DNA from 3 places in the Bacillus jepli genome. Region 2 is predicted to be linked to each of the others. Evidence: riboswitches for the same ligand, from Rfam matches in the RefSeq annotation. Region 2 holds a riboswitch; each other region holds the start of a gene.

Region 1 (7,377 bases), 550 kb from region 2:
CTATCACATGATATAAATCAAGGAGGTGTGGTTCTTCAAAATTTTCAACCTTCTGAAGGACGTGTTCATTCACAAGAGGTGATTGCAACATCACTTTACCAAAAGTATGAGGGTATTCGAGTGCTGTTAATAGTGATATAGTCGCTGCCAGTGAATCCCCGATTAGGGCGCGTCCTTGGCCCATTTGATATGTTGGGAACTCTTGATCAAGAAATGGCGCCAGTTCCTCTCCTAAAAAGCGCTTATATAAATGGTGCTGCTCACCATCTGGATGGTATTTCCTACGTCGGTCTGTAACGCTTTTATAAGGAACCCCAATAATAATAGTATTGCTGATTTCTCTTCCTTCTAACAGCTTATCAGCAACCCGTGCAACCCTGCCAAGATTAAAATAATCTCGTCCATCCTGTGCGATAAGAATATTGTATTTATAAAGGGGAGAGTAGGATGCTGGTAAATAAACAATCAGCTCAAGTTCTTCATTTAAAATCTTACTATGTATAGTCATTTCCCTAACAGTGCCCTTATTAACCATGATTTTAAATCCTCCAAATCAACAATTTACACCTTAATTATACCGTTTTAAAAAGGAAAGCGACAGGGAAAATCCCTGTCGCTTTATACTGTATTAAGCAGTTGCTTCATCCATGTGTTTCTTTTCAGATTCTGCTACATAAACCGCACATGCCGCATCACCCGTGATATTGATAGCGGTACGTGTCATATCAAGTAAGCGGTCAATACCGATAATTAAACCAATACCTTCTGGTGGTAAACCAACTGCAGTTAGTACCATCGCAAGCATGATTAAACCAACGCCAGGTACACCAGCTGTACCAACACTCGCAAGGACAGCGGTTAAGATTACCACTAAAATTTGCGATAAAGAAAGGTCAAATCCATAGACCTGTGCAATGAAGATGGTTGCAACACCTTGCATAATGGCTGTTCCGTCCATATTAATTGTCGCGCCCAATGGTTGAACAAAGCTACTGATAGACTCAGGTACTTTTAGATTTTTTTGAGCAGTCTCCATAGAAACTGGAAGTGTAGCACTACTGCTTGATGTACTAAATGCAACTGTCATGGCAGGCAAAAATCCTTTAAAAAACTCGATTGGATTTCGTTTTGCAATTAATGCAATCGTACCACCATATGTGACAACAGCGTGGATGAGTAGGGCAGCAAGTACGATCAAGAAATACGCGAGCATTGCTTTAATCGCAGCATATCCTTGGCCTCCAATTGCTGTTGCAATTAATCCAAACGTTCCATATGGAGCCGTCTTCATAACAAGATTAACAAGATACATCAAGATTTCATTTGCTTGTTCAAACAGATTTAAAATTCCCTTTGTTTTTTCACCTAAAACGGTTAAAGCTAAACCTATAAAAATAGCAAAAGCAATGATTTGAAGCATATTTCCATCATTCATTGAGGTAAAGGGATTCGTTGGAATAATATTTATTAACGTTTCCATAACCGGAGGAGCTTCAGTTGCACCATCGTAGGCTGCACCTTCTGTATTAAATCCTCCACCAGCACCTGGTTTGAAAATCGAGGCAAGTGCAATTGCGATTGTAATGGCAATTGTAGTTGTTGCTAAAAAATAAGTAATGGTTTTGGCTCCAATTCTCCCAAGCTTTTTAGGATCACCAAGTCCTGTAACTCCTAGAGTAATAGATACTAGGACGATTGGAACAACTAGCATTTTAATCAAATTCAAGAAGATCTGACCTAGTGGTACAAAGATATAGGTATTTGCAAATTCAAAAGCAGCGGGTGATGTTACATTTAAAATAAGACCAACAACAGCACCTAATCCTAAACCCAATAAAATTTTTTTAGTTAATGACATAAAAAACCTCCTCAAAGATGTAGTTGAATGTGTGTGTTAGAAGCAAAGGAAATGGTGAATTGCGATGAAAAGTATATTTTTGGAGACACAAAAGGCCACGAGAGTATGGCTCGCGGCCTTAAAGTTGATTTACACAACAATGCTCTCTCCAGATGCTTACGAGGTTAGCTGTCGGATTCGGATGAAGAGTATAGTCCTACCTTAATTAATAAGGATTCACCCCGAGTGCATTTAATTTGCACGTTTTGGTTCCCCCGTTTCCCTAAAAAATGGGAATTCAGCGAATATTAAGTTATATTTTGCCTCAGTATTATAAATATACCTATAAAATGACATTATGTCAATTAAAACGCTTTTATACGTTTTTTATCTTGTTAATAATTTTTAAGTGTTAAATAGAGAATTGATAGATTCTAATTGACAAACCTTCACTACACATGTATATTATATATTATTCTAATACTTTGATTCCGTAGCTCAGCTGGGAGAGCGCTACCTTGACAGGGTAGAGGTCGTTGGTTCGAACCCAATCGGAATCATCATTTAAAAGCTCCACCTTCCTTATTTTTTAAGGGGGTGGAGCTTTTTTATCTTTTCAACATATTAGCAAGTTTGAATATAAATGAATAATGTAAAAAAGTAACCCCAAAGTTTTGGTACATCCCTTTGACTATAGTCTATTTATATAGATAAAATCCCTACATAATAAATGTATTTTCTGAAATCCTTGAAAGGAATGTGGTGGAAATGGATCAGGTTGAACTAAAAGAATATTTGATAAAACTAAGGGATGATGCTCAAACAACCATTGTAAAACACACCGAAAACAAAGTCATTGATTCCACAACCCTTAGTAAAATGAATTTACGGGACTTTTTGGCTGTACACAGAATGGCTCATCCCAATTTAAACAATATTTTACTTGAAAAAGGATTTTTGCCACTTTCATACAGTAGCCCCCATATCATGGACACCTTAAATAAAATCATCCAACACCTTTCTAAGGAAGATTCTATCCCTTATTTAAAAAAGGAGTATATTGAAGTAAACACTGCGAATTCATTGAAAGAAGAGCGTAAAGATAACTTGTTTGGAAAAACAATCAATCAAAAACATATTATGGTTACTCTTGACCGTAAAATGCTTAATACCCCTGAAGTTTTTAACGATTTGCTGCAAGCCGGAATGACAATAGCTAGAATAAACTGTGCACATGATAATTTGACTGTATGGAAAGAGATCATTCAAACATTAAAAATGGCAGAAAAAAAGAATAATGCAAAATGTAAAATTTTCATAGATCTTCCAGGACCTAAAATTCGAATTGGGCCAATTATACCTAGTAAAAATAAAGATGGCCTTATAAAAATAAAGAAAAATGATATTTTACGAATTTATAAAAATGATAAATATATTGGAATTCCTAAAACGGGTAATGAGCCAGCATCGGTTGGAGTTACATTACCGAAAGCTTTACGAAATGTGCGGATCGGTGACAGAGTGTATATCGATGATGGGAAAATAGTTGCAAAGGTTTTATCGAGTACAGAGGAGTATATCGAGGCTAAAATCCTTTTGACAAGAAAAAAAGAAGAAACAATCTATCCCGAAAATGGCATTAACTTTCCTGACTCCCTTGTCCATTTAAATGTACCGGCCGTTTCTGAATCAGACTTAACGATTTTGAAATCCATGTATAAAGACATTGATTTAGTTGGAATTTCCTATATTAATCATCCAAAAGATATCCAAATTGTAAAGCATCAGTTAGACATGTTGACTGATGAAAAAAAAGGTATTATTGCAAAAATAGAAACGAAAAATGCCGTAATCTCATTATCCAAAATAATCTTTGAAGGATTAAATTACGGTTTGTTTGGAGTCATGATTGCTAGAGGGGATTTAGTAATCGAAATTGGATTGGAGCAGTTTTTAAGTGCTCAAGAAGGAATTCTAGAGATTTGCCAAGCTGCCCATACTCCTGTTATTTGGGCCACTGGAGTCTTAGAAAATATGAATAAAAAGAATATCCCTTCAATCCCTGAATTAACAGATGCACATGCAGGGTTAAGAGCAGATTGTATGATGTTTAATAAAGGTCCTTATGTTCCAAATTCGATCGAATTTTTACAAAAGCTGAACGAAATTAACCAAGACCCACAATTTCATCTAAGAAATTCATTGGTATCATTCGTTCAATATGATTTTTGAATTTAAGAGTAACAATGGTCGTAGATTTCCTTCATCTGCCCTAAAAAGTTATTACAAATGAAGCCCATTTTAGATAATTGCCCAAGAATTATTACATTCGCGGAATATATTGTAATTGAAAATATGAGGAGGGATAACTTAGTATGAATGTGTATGATCAGCATTATGTAGGAAATCCGCAGGTTCCAATGATTGATTCAAATGATAGTAGGATTTTTGGAAGACCATTTGGATTCGGAAGACCATTTGGTTTTGGAAGACCGTTTGGCTTTGGATTCGGAAGACCGTTTGGTTGGGGATTTGGTGGACCGTTTTTAGGTGGCGCGTTATTAGGGGGATTAGGGGGATTAGCAGCTGGTTCCTTACTTGGCCCTTGGGGATATGGTGGATATGGAGGATATGGAGGATTTGGATATCCTTATGGGTATGGATTTGGATATCCTGGGTTCTATTATTAATATGTATTGGAGTCGGTTACCTATATTTGGTAACCGACTTAATTTTGCATAAAAAAACCACCCAAATTAATGAGTGGTATCAAACATTTAATCAGTGTATTTAAGCTGTCTTACTCACAGCTTTTTTCATGTCTTTTCGCTTTTTCGCATATTCAGCTGTTGCTGTGAAAAGGACATCAGATGATGAGTTAAGGGCGGTTTCACAAGAGTCTTGAAGGACTCCGATAATGAAACCAACACCAACGACTTGCATAGCAATGTCGTTTGGAATACCGAATAAATTTGATGCTAACGGTATAAGCAACAAGGATCCACCCGCAACACCAGATGCCCCTGCAGCAGAAATCGCCGCTAGTATACTAAGAATAAGAGCTGTTGCAAAATCAACTTCAATGTCAAGAGTGTGAACGGCTGCTAGTGTTAAGACAGAAATGGTTACTGCAGCACCTGCCATATTAACAGTACCGCCTAATGGGATGGAAACGGAATACGTATCTTTATTTAACCCAAGTTTTTCACATAAGTTCATGTTTACCGGAATGTTCGCAGCAGAGCTACGAGTAAAGAAAGCAGTCAATCCACTCTCTCTTAAACATTGAAAAACAAGTGGATATGGATTTTTGCGAATGTAGAAATAAACAATCAATGGATTCACAACAAGTGCAATAAAGAACATACAGCCGAGTAATAAGGCAAGAATTTTACCATATTCCATCAGCGCGGTCAGTCCATTCGTAACTAATGCATCGAACACTAATCCCATAATTCCAATTGGAGCTAAACTAATGATCCATTTTACAACTTTTGTGATTGCATCAGAAACATTTGATAATAGAGTCTTTGTTGTTTCGTTTGCACTTTTTAATGCAATCCCTAAAAGAATCGCCCAAGCAAGAATTCCGATGTAGTTTGCATTTATTAGTGCGTTAACAGGGTTGTCTACCACATTAAATAACAATGTTTGCAGCACCTCTAATATGCCACTTGGAGGAGCAAGGTCTTCTGCACCTGTAACAAGTGTCAGTTTAACTGGGAAGAGAAAGCTTGCAACAACAGCAACAAATCCGGCTACAAAAGTTCCTATCGCATAAAGTCCTATAATTGATTTGATATTTGTTTGGGTACCACTTTTGTGTTTAGATATGGCATCAATAACTAAGAATAAGACCAATACTGGTGCAACTGCTTTTAAAGCACCAACAAATAATGAACCGAAGATGGTAACCCAGCTTGCTCCCTTAGGAACAATCAAAGCTAAGAGAACGCCTAAAATAATACCAGCAAGTATTCGTTTAACAAGGCTAATTTGATTCCATTTGTGAAACATTACTTTCATCTTTTTTCCCCCTTTTTCATAGTTGTTCAAAATGATATTGTAAGAATAATATTTGTAAGTTTAACATGAAAATTGTTAATTGTTAATAAATTTTAAAAAGATGGAAATTATTATACTAAAAAATACTTTCGTTAACTCGAATCCAAAAAAATCCACGTAAAAAATCCTATAGTCCAAGTATAGATTGGATATAGGCTTTATTTTAACATAGATTTTTATTGTTTATCGACTCTAATCATGATAAATCTTTACTAACTATTCGCTCGTTTTTCGATATGCTAATATAGTGGTTTTCAAGGAAGCGTAAGATCCGATTGCAGCTGAACCATAAAACCAACCCATGAAAAGTCCAGCTGCTAGATCGTGTCGATGACTATAAAAAACAGAGACCAGTAATCCAATTATAATAGCAAGTGTTGGAACATACCTTTTCGGTATTTTCAAAAGTATTTTTGAAATTTGTGTGATGATCATGACGAAAGGCACTGCAAATACAGCATCCCAAAAATTTGTATGGATAGTTGGAAAATCCACGTAAAATCACCCCTAAAGGTTAGTAGGTTTGTACAAAAATTCCGTCATCTTCCTGCCATTCTGCTAAGAAGATATCTTTATAATCTGTAACGTTTTGTGATTGAAGCTGATTTCTTAACCATTCTTCATTAAATCCTAAATCTTGAATTTCGTCCCATAATACTTTTCCATCTCGAATGAGGGTTACAGGTACAAAGATAGGTTTTTCTGGGAGGTTAAAATCTTCTACTGTTGTTTTTTGATATTTTGCTTTCTTTAAAATACTAATTTTACCATTTGCCTCGAGAAAACAAAACGCTACCTCACGAACGGAAAATGTTTCGCGTTCGCGAAGAAGACTTTGTAATTGGTTAATGTTCAACCTAGCCTTTTTTAAGGCTTCTTTATCAACGGCTCCGTTTTTGATAAGAGCAATCGGTTTTCCTTCAAAAATTCCACGGAAAAATAATAATTTTTGACCAAGAAACTCAACAGTGAATAATAATAATCCCCAAAGGCACATCGAGTAAACGATATAAAAGGTGTTTATCCTATCTTCGTAGAGTGCATTTCCTAATATTTCTCCGAAGACAATCCCTGCAATGTATGTAAATGGTGTAAGGCGGTTGATGATTTTTCTACCAACAATTTTGACGATGAAAAATAGTAAGAAAAAGCCGGTAATCAGTTCGATTGATAAATGGGCAAACTTCATAAATATTACTCCAATCGCTTTTGTAAATCATTTTATTTATCTCCAAATAATGGTGGTTTATCCCGCTTAATCGTGAAAACAAAAAAGACTGAATCCGTCTTGGATCGCAGTCGTAGTCCTTTAACATATTTTTTGAATTAAATTCGGTGAGTTATTTCGAGGTGAGTTGACTAAAGCTGAGACCTCGTAAGCTTCCATCTCTTCTGCGGCCAATGGTTTGAGTAAATCTGTAACCATTGAAATATCATCAAAAGAAGGGTTAAGCCATAGCTTTTCATCTTCCTTT
Region 2 (7,377 bases):
TTTTTTCCATCAATTTATTTAGGATAAGCATCTATTCGATTATGACAAACTCCTCTGGCTCTATTTTTTTGTGATAGCTGATCACGAGGAGTCCATGATTAAATCTGGCTCTTATCGGATTGCCATCTGTTGGTTCTGGAAGCTCAATCGTGCGTTCGAATTCGCCATATACCCGCTCGTTTTTTAAGGCTGTTTCTGGTTGAAATGGCAATCTTGAAATTCCTTTTATGGTTAGTTTCGATCCAATGACTTTTAATTGAATGTCTCTTTTATCAATCCCGGGGATTTCGATCAAGATGACGATTTGAGAGTCTAGCATGAAGATATCTATTGGAGGATATTCCATTGATTCTGCCGAACGACTTGTTTGATGTTCATTTTGTTCTGCCTTCATGTCCTGCATAAATTTCCTTGCAGATTCCTTATCAAATACTTGGTTCCAAAAATCACCCGCTTGATATTTCTGGGCAACCTCCATCCACTGCTTAAGCTTTTCAAAATCCACGATGCTTCCCTCCCCTCGTAATTCATTGGATAAGCTAAATTGTTATTGCTTTCTACTATTAATCATATTGTTCGATTAGCGTTTCATTCCTGTGAATTCGCTACAGCATGCCTGTTTTGCGATTATCTAAGGAACAAGACGCCCATCCGCTCATTCAATGGGAGGGACGTCTATTTGTGTATATTGCATATCGGTTGCCTTAGGTAGTTTGATTTGAAGATATTCATCTTTATAGGTGGTAATAGCTCCTTTTTTCTTGACAATCTCAGGCAGGGCGAACACATGATAACTTTCTTCGTTCGGGTACCCCTCAATGATAATTTGGTTGGATGTATGAAAAATTTTTAAGTTCGGTAATTTTGACGGATCCTTTATTCTAAACTTCACATACACGTGATCAAGAGAATCAAATATCGAAGGAGTTAGTTCACTTTGTTCTTTTTGTTCGGGTAAAGAAATCTCTCCATCTTCACTCACCTGGTTCTCATGAAACGAACGATTTAAAACAGAAGCATTTTTTTGAAAGTAGTCCATGGAAGTTGACATTGATTTCGAAATGGACTCTTGAACAAATTTTTCTATACTCGAAGACTCTGTTGACTGTTTCATCAACTGCTGCATGATATCATTAAATGGAAAGAGGGATTTAAAGGGGAACATTTGATAACCTCCTTATACTCAAACTAAAATTGATTAGAAACAGGGAAAGATGGGTTGAAGATTTGGTCTTGATCTGTAACATCTGTATCTAAATAACCTTCTGCAATCCAAGATGAATTTGGTGAGATATCACCTAAAGAAAAGCTTAAACCTACATTTTTTGAATTGGCCGTGTGGCTATTATGAACCGTTCCCCCAATATCAAAATTCGCATTTTGACTCATATTATTTGTCTTTATATTAAAGATATTAATCATATAGGGCATCTTATTTAGTCCTTTCTCTTTGACATTATCCTTCATCTTATACGCATAAGCGTAAAGGAGTTCTTCTAAAAATGGTATATCATCAATCCTGAGCAACATTTTTCACAACTGCTGGGTTTCCAATATCTCCTTGATCATTAAAATCTGGGTCAATAAACACATTTTCCATCCCCGAAGTAGTTGGTGAAAGATCCCCATAGGATGAATTTTCCCCTTGGGACTTAGAATTTGCTGTGTGAGCATTATGAAAGGATTCACCAATATTCACTGAACCGTTATTCGAAATGCTATTGACTTTCATGCTATAAATATTGATATGAGTTGGCATATTGATTACCTCCCCCTTCATGTTCTTATATCTTATGCAATAGGCATGCAGGCTGTTATCCATAATTTGAAGTTGTTACTTTTGACGAAAAAAAATAAGCACATTTCCGTTCAACAGAAATGTGCTTACAAGACTAATATTTTTATGAAGCTTCAGCTGTTTCTCTCAAGGTTTCAACTTCAACAGGAGGGTTAAATTTCCCTTCCCATTTCGCCACAACGAGAGCTGCTAATGAATTACCTACCACGTTAACCGCAGTACGTCCCATATCAAGAATACGATCAATACCCGCAATAAATGCTAAACCTTCAGCAGGTAAACCAATTGTACTAAATGTCGCTAATAACACAACAAAGGAAACTCCAGGCACTCCTGCCATTCCTTTAGAAGTTACCATTAACACTAACATAAGCGTAATTTGTTGACCAATGCTTAGGTCAATTCCGTACATTTGAGCAATAAATAAAGAAGCTATCGCTTGATATAAAACAGATCCATCCAGATTAAAGGAATAACCTGTCGGAATAACGAAAGTCGCAATATGCTTTGGACTTCCTGCTTGCTCCATCTTGTCCATAATTTTCGGAAGGACGGTTTCCGAGCTTGCTGTTGAAAAGGCTAAGATGAGCTCTTCCTTGATCAATTTCAGTAATTTAAAAATACTGAACCCAACGAACTTAGCAAGTAAGCCTAAAACAACAATCACGAAGAAAATCATCGTTCCATAAACGGTAAGGGCTAGCTTACCTAATGGAATCAGGGATGTAAAACCATATTTCGAAATCGTTACCCCGATTAATGCAAATACACCGATTGGGGCATACTTCATAAATAAGTTCGTTACATAAAACATGGCATTGGCCATACCTTCAAAGAAACGCAATACTGGTTTTCCTTTTTCACCAATCGCAGCAATTCCTAAACCGAATACGACGGCAAAGAAAATAATCGCGAGCATGTCTCCTTCAACCATCGCTTGGATTGGATTCGTAGGAACAATGTGAAGCAGCGTATCGGTAATCGATTTTCCCTCTTGTTCCTCTGAGGTATGAACATAACCAGAAATATCACTTTGCTCTAGCTTGTCCATATTTAGACCAGAACCAGGCTGAAAAACATTGGCAGCAATCAGACCGACCGCGATCGCGACTAATGTCATCCCTATAAAATAAGTAAGAGACTTAGCGCCTAACTTTCCAACCGATTTTAAATCACCAACACCAGCAATCGCAACGATGATACTCGAAAGGACAATTGGCACTACAATCATTTTAATTAAACGGATAAAAAGATCACCGAACGGCTGTAAGATACTCTGTGCTGTTGCACTTCCGTAAAAAATCCCACCGACGATAATCCCTAAGACAAGACCGATAAAAATTTGAGTGGCTAAACTTAATTTAAACTTTTTCATAAATTACCTCACCTTCTTGATGTTTTTTATATAGCTGTATTGCTTAGGCAAGGGAAACAAATGAATACGATAATTCTCACAAAAAAACGGCAAATGCCGACTTACGATTCTATCGTTCTCGTTTCCACTAAATTGCTTACGAGGTTAGCTTTCAGGTTAGGACTATCGGAAACACTGAGCCCTTTCTTTATTAGAATTCACCTATAACGGAAATATCCGTGTAAATCATTGGGTCCCCCGCTCTTAAAATAAGATTAAGCACATATGAACTAAAAGAATTTTATCATTAAAATACTATATTAGTAAACTATTGTTTATTTCCAGTAAAAGTCTAAATCACACCTTCCACATACCATTTTAAAATCTTTTTCTGTTTAAACCTTTGCGCAAACACATTATTCTTAAATAATTATTCCCAAAATAAAGAAGGGAGCAGTCTCTAAATATTATAAGGACTACTACCCACTGGCGGAACGCTTCTTATTTATTTTTGCTTGTAAATTAATTTCGACGGTTCTTATGCATCAATTTAGATGTGTATTTATAAATGTTTCTACCTTTTGGTTTAATGTCGTTTCCTCTGCCAAGGCAGGTGGAAGATTGGCTGTTTTGTAACCAAGAATTGTTTGGTTTACCGTTTCTTTGATTGCTATGAAAAGCGGATCGCTAAGTTCATAAATGGACATAAAGGAATTTATCTTTTGATGATAAGTAAGTGCCTCTTGTAATTTCCCAGATTTAAAACAATTATATAGATTAACAGATTGTTCGGGAGCAAACACGGAGGTTCCATTAATCGACCCTGCTGCTCCAATTTGTAACGCTGGGAGAACTAAATCATCGAATGCTGCGAAAACAGCAAAATCCTCTCTCTTCTTTTTTGTCTCAAGAATAAGTTTTCTAATATGCCCAAGGCTATCAATCGTATCTTTAATACCCACAATATTCTCACGGTTTTCAGCAAGTCTTGCAATGAGTTGTGGTGACAGACTCTGACCTGTTAACATCGGGATATTATATATTAACACAGAAATATTCAAACTTTTGGACACACTAGTAAAATAATCATAAAGTTGATCCTCTGTAAATTTCCAATAGTACGGACTTACGACAAGGACCCCATCAGCACCGCATTCTTGGGCATGAAGGGACAATTCGATTGTATCCGCTAATGAAGAAGTCCCTGTACCAATCAAAACGGGTACCCGATTATTCACATACGGAATCATTTCAGCAATGAATTGCTTACGCATCTCAATGGATAAAGAAGAAAACTCTCCAGTACTACCCATATATAAGATCCCGTGTACCCCTTTATTAATGAGAAAATCCGTTAACTGTTTGTTCGCTTCCCAGTTAAAGTCTCCATCCTCATTAAATAAGGTGACAACCGGAGAGATTACCCCATGAAACTTACGTGATTCTCGTTCCACTTATTCATCCCCCTTTTCCGAAGTTATCATTGTAAAACTCTCCTCCACATCCCGTTGGAAGAGAACGCGAATCCAGTTACATGACTTTCTCACTAGGCACCTGAACTTTTACAGGATTAGCTAATACACCGATAGAGGAAATCTCAATTTCAATATGGTCCTTCTCTTTAAGAGTAAATTCGTTTGGCGGTACAATCGAGGTGCCTGTTAACAGAACTGTACCATCAAAAATTTCATTGTCTCGAACTAAGAATGAGACTAATTCTTCAAAACGTCGTTTTAACTGAGCTGTATTGGCAGTCCCCTCAACGACCAGTTGGTCACCTCTGAAAATTCGGCAGATAAGCTGAAAATTATACGGGTCTTCTACCGTTTCCGCAAGGCGAATAGCTGGTCCAATAGCACATGAATGTTTCCATATCTTAGCTTGTGGTAAATAAAGGGGGTTATCACCCTCGATGTCCCTGCAACTCATATCATTACCAATTGTATATCCAACAATCCGACCATCTTTTGTGATGACAACACCCACCTCAGGCTCAGGAATTTGCCAGTTGGAATCATTTCGTAAGTATACGGGAGTATTCGGCCCAATAGTTCTGGCTGCAGTTGATTTTAAAAATAACTCAGGTCGCTCAGCATCATAGACTTTGTCATAACAGGTTTGTTCGTCGTTTTTTCCATTTGTAGTTTCATAGTTTCTTGCATCCCTACTTTTCTCATAGGTCACTCCAGAAGCCCATACCTCTGGGGCAACAATCGGAACTAGTAATTCTAATTCGTCTAGCCTCTCTTTAATTGGTTCAGTCCCGGCTATAGAGTTTTCAATCAGTTTAAGGGCTGTAACCCCAGTAGATTCCGCTTGATTCACCAATTCCATAAAATCCGAATGAGGCAAAGAATAAATGTCTCCCTGATCTGTTAACGCACCTAGCACCACAGCTGAATGATTATTTACAAAACGAATGATTCTCATGTAAAACCCTCCTGTTTTATAATATAAAACTAAGTTTTGTTATTTAAACAAAAAAATGACTCCACATCACGATGCAACATGTTGAATAAGGGCCAAGGATTTTTATGTTTTAGGTCATAAAAATCCTTGACGCTATTTGATCGGTAAATGCATTTCATATCCTAATTCTCTAGATATTTTCATCGCAGCTTCTTTTAGCATCTCAACCGTCCGCTGCAGTTTTTCTTGGTCGATACTTGCAGAATGCTGAGACATACTCATCGCCGCTACAACTGTTCCAGTATGATCCCAGATTGGAACTGCAACGCAGGTGATTCCTGGTTCATTTTCTTCTTTATCCATCGAATAGCCGTTTTCCCTTACGTTTTCAAGTTCAGCCAAAAACAGTGTTTCATCTGTGATTGTATTAGGCGTCTGCTGAACGTATTCATAATCTTTAAGGATTTCTTGAAGTTCATTACTAGATTTATTTGCAATAAGCGATTTTCCGACCGCACTGCTGTGCAACGGTATCCTTCTTCCAATTCTTGAGTACAGTACTGTCGCGGAGGGACCTTCTACCTTATCAATATAAATCCCTTCTTTGCCATCACGAATAACAAGATGGACTGTATTTCCCGACTTTACCGACAACTCGATTAAATACTTTTTGGCAATCGTACGAAGGTCAAGTCTTCGAATGACAACATTACCACGCTCGAATAGTTTCATTCCAAGTCGGTATTTACCGTTTTCAGGATTTTGCTCAATATATCCTCTTTGCCTTAATGTCTGTAATAAAGAGTGTACTGTACTTTTATGAAGTTGCATTTTTTCACTAATTTCAGTGATTTTCATTTCCTGTTCGTATTCATCGAATAAATCGAGGATACGGAGGGCACGATCTACTGATTGAATGATAAGCATTATTCTCACCCTTCTAAAGTCCTATATATATGAATACATTTTACCATAATAAGTAGATTAGTAATATGTATTCTTGGTGTTAACGAAGCACTTCCGTATCCCTTCTATCCTGACGAATTTGTGACCAAAACGGGTACCCTTCCACATCGCCTGCAGTAGTCAGGGCAAATGCTCCCACCCTATTTCCAAGGCGTACCGCTTCTTCCAATGACCATCCTCGTAAGAGTCCAGACAGAAAGCCAGCAGCAAACCCATCTCCTGCACCAATTGGATCAACGATTCTAGTTATGGTATAACCTGGAACAAATCCTTCAGCTGCTTTCGTTGCATAATAAGCACCTTTATCACCTAACTTTACCACAACTGTTTCTACACCTTTTTCCAAAAAACAGGCGGCAATATCCGTTGGTTGTTTCTTTCCCGTTAATATTGTTCCTTCTTCAAGTCCAGGAAGAACGATATCAGATTGAACGGCGATGTCGTTCAAAATCCCGTGCGCCTCTTCTTTGCTCCAAAGCTTCAGACGGATATTCGGGTCAAAGACTACCTTCACTCCATTCTTTTTCGCCAATGAAATGGCATGCATTACGGTTTGCCTGCAAGAAGAGCTTAATGCAGGAGTAATGCCGGTTAAATGAAGGTACGTCGCCGTTTTTATTTGCTCTTCATTTAAATCTGCTGGAACCATCCTGCTGGCAGCAGAGCCTTTCCGGTAATATAAAATATTCGGTTCCTGCATAGGTCGCATTTCCTTAAAAAATACCGCGGTAGGGTTATTTTCGTCAAAAACAACACCCGAAGTATCAACGCCTTCTCCTCTAATAAAGTTTCGAATGTAAATGCCAAACTCATCCATTCCAAGTCTTCCCGTCCATCCCACTTGATGACC
Region 3 (7,377 bases), 4.5 Mb from region 2:
AAGAAGCTTAAATACATGGTCTTAAACAAGGGGTAAAACACAAAAACACTAAATAAAACAATCGATGGTAATAGAAATAAAATTCCTTTAAGTAAACTAGAAATCCGTTTTTGCCTTTTTGCTTTCTCAATTTGAATAGTAAAGGTTTCATTATTTTCAATGATTGGACTGATCATACTCATATCGCTACAACCTCTTGTTTCTTCCCAAGTTCAGCAGATTTAAGTAACTTGCCTGAATCTCCATCAAAGAATAGTAGGTATTGGGGTAAAATTTGCACAGGAACCATTTGTCCAAAATGGATGTTCCACTGTCCTGGCCATTTTGCCGTCCATAATTCCGAACCAACATCAAAAGAAACCGATGTTTCATTCCCTAACTGTTCAACATTCACAGCTTCTAAGTATGTAAGGTGCTCTTCTTTTTCAAGGCCTGAAAATAAATGCTCTGCTCGGACTCCAACCACGAGGTTCTGAGTTCTAGGTAAATCCTTAACCATCATAGGATTTATGGGTATATGTAATTGATTTTCTATTATGAGTTCTGTGCGATCTTCCGATATGACGGCTTTTCCTAGATTCATTTTTGGGGAGCCGATAAAAGATGCAACAAACAAATTTTCCGGTTCATTGTATAAGGTAATAGGTTTTCCCACTTGTTGAATCTTTCCGTCATTTAGGACCATAATCCGGTCACCCATCGTCATTGCTTCGACTTGGTCATGAGTCACATAGATCATCGTTAACCCCAAGCGTTTCTGCAATCTTCGAATTTGAACCCGCATGTTTGCACGAAGCTTTGCGTCTAAATTAGAGAGCGGCTCATCCATTAAACATAGAGGGGCATGACTTACAACCGAACGTCCAAGTGCAACTCGTTGTCTTTGACCTCCTGACAGTTCCCTAGGTTTCCGCTTTAATAATTCGCTTAAGCCTAACATTTCTGCCGCTTCAGTAAGCCTTCTTTGCTGTTCGTGTTTATTCACTTTTCGAGCTTTTAAACCGAACAAAATATTTTGCTCAACTGTTAAATGTGGATATAATGCGTAATTTTGAAAAACCATCGATAAATTTCGGTTCTTTGGTGGGAGATGGTTCACGACTTCATTGTTAATTTTGAGGATCCCCCCAGAAATGTCTTCAAGCCCTGCTATCATCCGAAGCAATGTACTCTTCCCAGAACCAGAAGGACCAACAAGTACGAAGAATTCACCTTCCTCAATCGAAACATTGATTCCATTCAAGACATCCTTTTGTTTATCGTATGATTTTGAGATATCAGTCAACTCAACCTGACTCATGCCCAGCCTCCTTTCCAATTTACAAAACCATTTAACCACATTTGGCGCTCTAAAAATGCTTGTTTACTGTTTTTTGACAAACTCTTATATTCCCTTAATTAATTAACATTTATTTGTTGAAATTAATCTTATTTTTACAATAAACGTGACGAATGTACCATTTACGAAATGCCCTTATATAAAAATTAAAATCCATTGTAAAGAAGTGTAAACAGCTTTATTTCAAGATAAATAAAATAACCCTGAAACCGGAATTTTTTTTCACGGTTCAGGGTCTCTTAAAAATTTTCGTTAACCAGTTAGAATGTCTTCTTTGGGGTACCTTATTTTATCCACTTTAGGTTTTGCTAAAGAGAAAGCAAGGGTTAGCGGTCCTATTTTCCCAAAGAACATCATGAATATAATCACTACTTTTCCGACAAAAGATAATGAAGATGTTAGTCCCATTGACATTCCAGCCGTACCAAAAGCAGATACTACTTCGAATAATGAAACTAAAAATGGTGCATCCTCTGAAATACTTAATATGAACACGGCTACCAATACAAATAAAAGACTCATAGTCGAAATTGCTAATGCTTTTAATACAATTGTTCCAGATAATGTCCTTCTATAAATAACGACATCTTGTTTACCCTTTAAAAAGGACAAAGCACCAAAAATGATCACAAGAAACGTTGTTAATTTGATTCCACCACCTGTTGAGGCGCTCCCCGCCCCAATAAACATTAAGATGATCATTAAAAAAGCAGTCGATTCGTTTATGCCTGCTGTATCAAAGGTATTAAAACCTGCCGTTCTTGGTACAACACCTTGGAAATAGGCTGCCCATATTTTTTCTGTCAATGAAGGTAAACCAGCCAATGTTTTTGGATTATGATACTCTAATACAAATACCAAAAATACAGCGACCAAATTAATAATAAAAGTACCTATAATCATCAGTTTAGAGTGCAAACTTAGCTTTTTAAAATTTTTAGTATGCCACACATCCATCAATACCGTAAATCCGATCCCACCGGTAATAAATAGTAAGCTAATCCCTATATTTATGATTGGATCCCCTGCATATGACATTAAATTATCTGACCATAGTGCAAAACCAGCATTATTGAAGGCAGATATGGAATGAAAAAAACTATAGTAAATCCCCTTTTGCCATCCATACTCAGGAACCCATTTAATCGCTAAAATAAGTAAGCCGACGAATTCAATTGATATGGAAAAAATAAACAGGTTTTTAACTAGTTTAATAACTCCTCCAATTGAAGTCTGATTTAAGGACTGTTGAATAACTATTCGTTCCTTCAAACCAATTTTTTTACCAAGCATCATATAAAATAGGACAGCAAAAGACATGATTCCTAATCCACCAAGTTGTATCAAACAGACGATTACAATCTCACCAAACGTCGTAAAAGCTACCGGTGTATCCACTACAACGAGTCCTGTCACGGTCATTGCGGATGTTACTGTAAATAAAGCATCAATCCAACTAATGGATGTAGTTGTTGCTATTGGTAGTTTTAACAATATGGCACCAACTACTATAAAAAACAAAAAAATGAGTATTAAAAGCTGGTAAGGAGACAAATTTATATGTGTTTTAATATTCATACATTATCACACTACTCCTATCATTCAATGAATCTACAATCCTTTTTCTTCCAAACGTTGTATATCTAAATTACTTCCCATAACCACCAATGTATCACCTTGTTGAATGATATCATTGGGTAAAGGTGAAATATTGATGAAGTCCTCCCTTTTAATAGCTAGTATTGTACAACCATACTTTGCACGTATATCCAACTGAACTAACGTTTTATGATTTATTTTTTCCGTAGCTTTTAACTCGACAATACTGTAGTCTTTAGACAGCTCAATAAAATCAATAATCTTTTCAGAATTTAGTTGGTGAGCGACCCTTATTCCCATATCTTTTTCAGGATGGATTACTTGATCCGCCCCAATCTTTTCAAGAATCTTTTGATGGTAGGTGTTTTGCGCTTTTACCTAAACCTTAATTCCCATCTCCTTAAGTAATAAAGTACAATGAATACTTGATTGCATATCTTCCCCGATAGCAACTATGGCAAGATCAAAGTTCCTAATTCCCAGGGATTTAAGCGTATTTTCATCCGTTGCATTTGCAACTAATGCTGTTGTTGAATCATTTACTATATTGTTAACTCTGTCTTCATTTATATCAATTGCTAATACCTCATTACCTAACATGATCAATTCACTACACACTGTACTTCCAAAACGACCTAATCCAATAACCACGAATGACTTTTTCAACAGGTTCTCCTCTTTTCTCTCCATAACACCACAAAAAAGACCATCACAAATAGAATGGTCTTAGGCTAAACCTTTGACCTTTCTCTCGATACGGATACTTTAACGCTTACGGGGTTAGCTGTCGGATTAGGAATTGAGAGTATCCCTTCTTACTATGTAAGATTCACCCCAAGATAGGACTTACCTATCAAAAATTGGTTCCCCCGCTCAAAATGATTCAGCGAATAAAAGGTGTTCGGATTATTTATTTGAATTAATAATGAGAATTTACTCCTGTTTTATTGCGTTGTCAACACATTTTTCAACTTCATTCTCTGTGATTTAATCGAAAAATGTTAGATCTGTTCCAGCATGAAAAGACCCCCATGCCATGGGAGTCTAATTTCTGCTGAATCTAAATTAAGTATCGGTGTATCATTTACTTTTCCTCTTGGTCCGCAGCATCATCGGCACCTTCGCCAGCCTTGTTGCCAAGTGCACCGCCAGCAATAGCACCCGCAACAGTTCCAAGTGGCCCTAACACAGATCCCACTACAGCACCAGCAGTGGCACCAGCACCCGTTCCTAATGCTTCACCAGTATTGATATCATCGCGATTTCGTTTATTGTCAGCCAAATATCCCACCTCCTCGTGTAGGAAATGCTTTTGAACTTCACATTTCCCTCAAACATAGTTTGCTCAACATAGCTCCATATCTTTCGTGTGTATATTTCCTCATTTGCCCAATTATATCTTGGAGCATTTCTTTTGCACTTGACTTCTAAATTGAACATAGGATATAAAGAAAGAGTAAGTAAAAAAATTCCTTATCTAAAGGAGTATGAGTTTATGTTATCGGTGGTTCTTAACTAATCCATAATTGGATAGCTGGAAGAAGCAAAAACGTAGCAAACGCTATGTTTATTTCACTATGGCTTCTTTTGGAAAGTTAAGAACACGCATCATAGCTATGAAAAATAGATCCTGCTATGGCATGTTTGTCATGGTTTTTTTGTGTCTAAAACCAGTCAAACATCTCAAGCACAAGGTCTATCTTCTGCCGTCATGAGCGCTTTGTTCATGACGGCTTTTTGAATATGGCCTCGTGAACAAGTCCTCATGAAATTTTACACATATTAAAAAGGAGGATTTACCATTGAATACTCAAACAATGGAAGCACTAGGGTATTATCAAGTTTTAAATGAGATCTCACAATTTGCTAGAACAATCCGAGGAAAAGAAACACTTCTCTCGTTAAGACCAATAAAAGACAAAAAGAAAATCGAGCTTTCTTTACATGAAATTTCAGAAGCGATGAACATCCTAGCAATCAGTGGAAGTATACCTATTCATTCGTTGGATCAAATCGGGCACTACATTACACAAGCGAATAAAGGTATGGCTCTAAAAGTAGACCAATTTACGCAAATTGTCTCATTCCTAGACCACTGCCAAAAGCTAAAGCAGTTTATGAAAGATAAGGAATATGCCGGTCCAATGGTCAGTATGTATGCTTCATCGATTGGTGATGTATCAGAATTAGAAGCAGAAATTAGCCGTTGTTTACGAAATGGCCAAGTAGATGATTACGCATCAAGTGACCTTAACTATTTACGTAGGCACCTTGCGACTCTACAAGATAAATTAAAGGAAAAAGCACAATCATTAGTGAAAAGTGGAAGAATTTCACCGTATCTGCAAGAAACGAACGTTTTTGAAAGGTCAGGTCGTTATGTTCTTGCCATAAAAAAAGAATATCGAAAGAAGATTCAGGGTTCGATATTAGATACTTCTGCTTCTGGTTCCACCCTCTTTATCGAGCCTGTTGAATTAAGTGCCATTCAGGAGGATATTGAACTTATAAAAATTGCGGAAGAAACTGAGGTAGAGCGGATTTTATATGAACTGACTCAGCTGTTTCTTTCATATGAACAAGTTATCCAGATTGCCATTGAGACGATGCATCACTACGATGTTCTTTTCGCAAAAGCGAAATACAGTCAAATGATTCAAGCAGACATACCTATAATCAATGAAGAATTTCGGATTCAACTAATGGAAGCGCGTCATCCAATGCTTGGAACCAAGGCGGTTCCGCTCACGATTCCGATTGGTGAAAAGGAACGAGCCCTTGTGATTACGGGACCAAACACTGGCGGAAAAACTGTGACATTAAAAACAGTCGGGCTCCTAACCTTAATGGCACAATCCGGTCTCCCTATTCCAGCCAAAAAAGGGAGTGAAATAGCCATCTTCCAACATATCTTTGTCGATATTGGTGATGGTCAAAGCATTGAGCAAAACTTAAGTACATTTAGCTCACGCATGGTAAATATTATTGACATTTTACAAAAGACAAACGATGCGTCACTCGTATTAATCGATGAACTTGGGTCTGGTACTGACCCGAGGGAAGGAATGGCCCTCGCCATTGTTATATTAGAGCAACTATATGAGAAAGGCGCTACATTATTTGCGACTACCCATTATAGTGAAATGAAGAAGTTTGCCGATGAAACGGAAGGTTTTTTAAATGGGTCAATGGAGTTTGATATCGACACATTACAACCAACGTATAGACTTTTACTTGGAAGGAGCGGACAGAGTCAAGCGTTCGATATCGCAGCAAAACTAGGGATGCATCCTTCACTTCTTGAACGCGCACATCAAAAAGCATACCAAGAACAAAAGGATTTTCATCAAAACATGACACACGAAACATTACAATCTCCTTCCTATCAAAGGCAGGTCATTGTAAATAAATATGCACGAAGGAATGTAGAAAAACAGAAACTAGAGCAACCTGTAAATAAAGCAACTCTCTATAACCAAGGCGATAATGTCCTCCTCCTGGCAACAGGTGAAACAGGCATTGTGTACAAAGGACCAAACGATCGTGGTGATTACATTGTCCAAATCAAAGGAGAAAAAAGAACGATTAATTATAAAAGATTGGAGCTGAAAATTGCCGCTGAAGAGCTCTACCCACCAGATTACGATTTTGACATCATCTTCAAAAGCAAAGAATACCGTAAACTAAACAAAGACATGAACCGCAAATTCGTCGAAGACAAATGGCTGGAGGAATAAAGAAAGGGACACGGGGACCCGCGTCCCACCATTTTTTACAAAAAAAAGATGTTCAAAAGGAAATTTTCTTCTTGAACATCTTTTTTATCATATTCTAAATTCCATCTCTTCATCAGCAATATAAAAACCTTTTGCCTCAATTTCTTTTCTTAATGCTCCATCTTTTTGCAATACCGGGTTTGAATGGTTAAGATGTGTAAAATAAATCTTCGTTTCCCCTACTAAATCTGGAAGCAGTTCCATCGTTTCCGTCATGACCGGATGGGGAATTTGTCGATAATCACGACCAATCTTTTCTAGATCTTGTGGAGAATGAAACGTGCCATCAAGAAAACAAATGTCTGCCTCTTTCGCCGCTTCACGAATATCGATATCCCATTCATCCCAACGATCAATATCTGGAATAAATAAAACCTTTTTATTCGGACCTTTGATCCAAAAAGCAAAAGTCTCCGAAAACTCATTTCGATGGGGAACGATAACCGGAGTAACTGTAACTTCCGAAGAAATGCTTACAGGCTGTCGATCATGGATTTCTTGAACAACAATGTTTTCAAGTGTCGTTAACTGACTCCATGGCGCATTATTTTCCAACACCTTTTTCATTTTTGTTCCTGCCATCACGGGCAATTGACGGGAATTAATTGATTCTTTCCCTAAATACATCAAACCTGGATAGTGACCGATATGAGCATGTGATAG

The links. Region 2 has a riboswitch for cyclic di-AMP ahead of ABC371_RS23710 (cation:dicarboxylate symporter family transporter). Riboswitches for the same ligand answer to the same signal wherever they lie in the genome.
Region 1: another riboswitch for cyclic di-AMP. It lies ahead of ABC371_RS21035 (dicarboxylate/amino acid:cation symporter); the one in region 2 lies ahead of ABC371_RS23710 (cation:dicarboxylate symporter family transporter).
Region 3: another riboswitch for cyclic di-AMP. It lies ahead of ABC371_RS01050 (potassium channel family protein); the one in region 2 lies ahead of ABC371_RS23710 (cation:dicarboxylate symporter family transporter).

Annotation. Positions count from the first base shown of each region.
Region 1 is NZ_JBDFMO010000001.1:4,121,583-4,128,959, reverse strand. It holds gene ABC371_RS21040 (alpha/beta hydrolase) at 1-535, opposite strand, end outside; gene ABC371_RS21035 (dicarboxylate/amino acid:cation symporter) at 629-1,858, opposite strand; cyclic di-AMP (ydaO/yuaA leader) riboswitch at 1,996-2,151, opposite strand; tRNA gene ABC371_RS21030 (tRNA-Val) at 2,325-2,397, shown strand; gene ABC371_RS21025 (pyruvate kinase) at 2,606-4,069, shown strand; gene ABC371_RS21020 (hypothetical protein) at 4,213-4,527, shown strand; gene sstT (serine/threonine transporter SstT) at 4,628-5,863, opposite strand; gene ABC371_RS21010 (hypothetical protein) at 6,119-6,397, opposite strand; gene ABC371_RS21005 (YetF domain-containing protein) at 6,417-7,091, opposite strand; gene ABC371_RS21000 (SOS response-associated peptidase) at 7,212-7,377, opposite strand, start outside.
Region 2 is NZ_JBDFMO010000001.1:4,671,225-4,678,601, forward strand. It holds gene ABC371_RS23690 (Hsp20/alpha crystallin family protein) at 32-505, opposite strand; gene ABC371_RS23695 (Hsp20/alpha crystallin family protein) at 656-1,165, opposite strand; gene ABC371_RS23700 (spore germination protein) at 1,189-1,431, opposite strand; gene ABC371_RS23705 (spore germination protein) at 1,514-1,759, opposite strand; gene ABC371_RS23710 (cation:dicarboxylate symporter family transporter) at 1,902-3,173, opposite strand; cyclic di-AMP (ydaO/yuaA leader) riboswitch at 3,292-3,444, opposite strand; gene ABC371_RS23715 (dihydrodipicolinate synthase family protein) at 3,698-4,606, opposite strand; gene ABC371_RS23720 (fumarylacetoacetate hydrolase family protein) at 4,683-5,582, opposite strand; gene ABC371_RS23725 (IclR family transcriptional regulator) at 5,715-6,488, opposite strand; gene ABC371_RS23730 (sugar kinase) at 6,568-7,377, opposite strand, start outside.
Region 3 is NZ_JBDFMO010000001.1:209,579-216,955, forward strand. It holds gene ABC371_RS01035 (carbohydrate ABC transporter permease) at 1-176, opposite strand, end outside; gene ABC371_RS01040 (ABC transporter ATP-binding protein) at 179-1,300, opposite strand; gene ABC371_RS01045 (TrkH family potassium uptake protein) at 1,592-2,917, opposite strand; partial or broken gene ABC371_RS01050 (potassium channel family protein) at 2,951-3,604, opposite strand; cyclic di-AMP (ydaO/yuaA leader) riboswitch at 3,693-3,837, opposite strand; gene ABC371_RS01055 (hypothetical protein) at 4,023-4,220, opposite strand; gene ABC371_RS01060 (endonuclease MutS2) at 4,741-6,675, shown strand; gene ABC371_RS01065 (MBL fold metallo-hydrolase) at 6,763-7,377, opposite strand, start outside.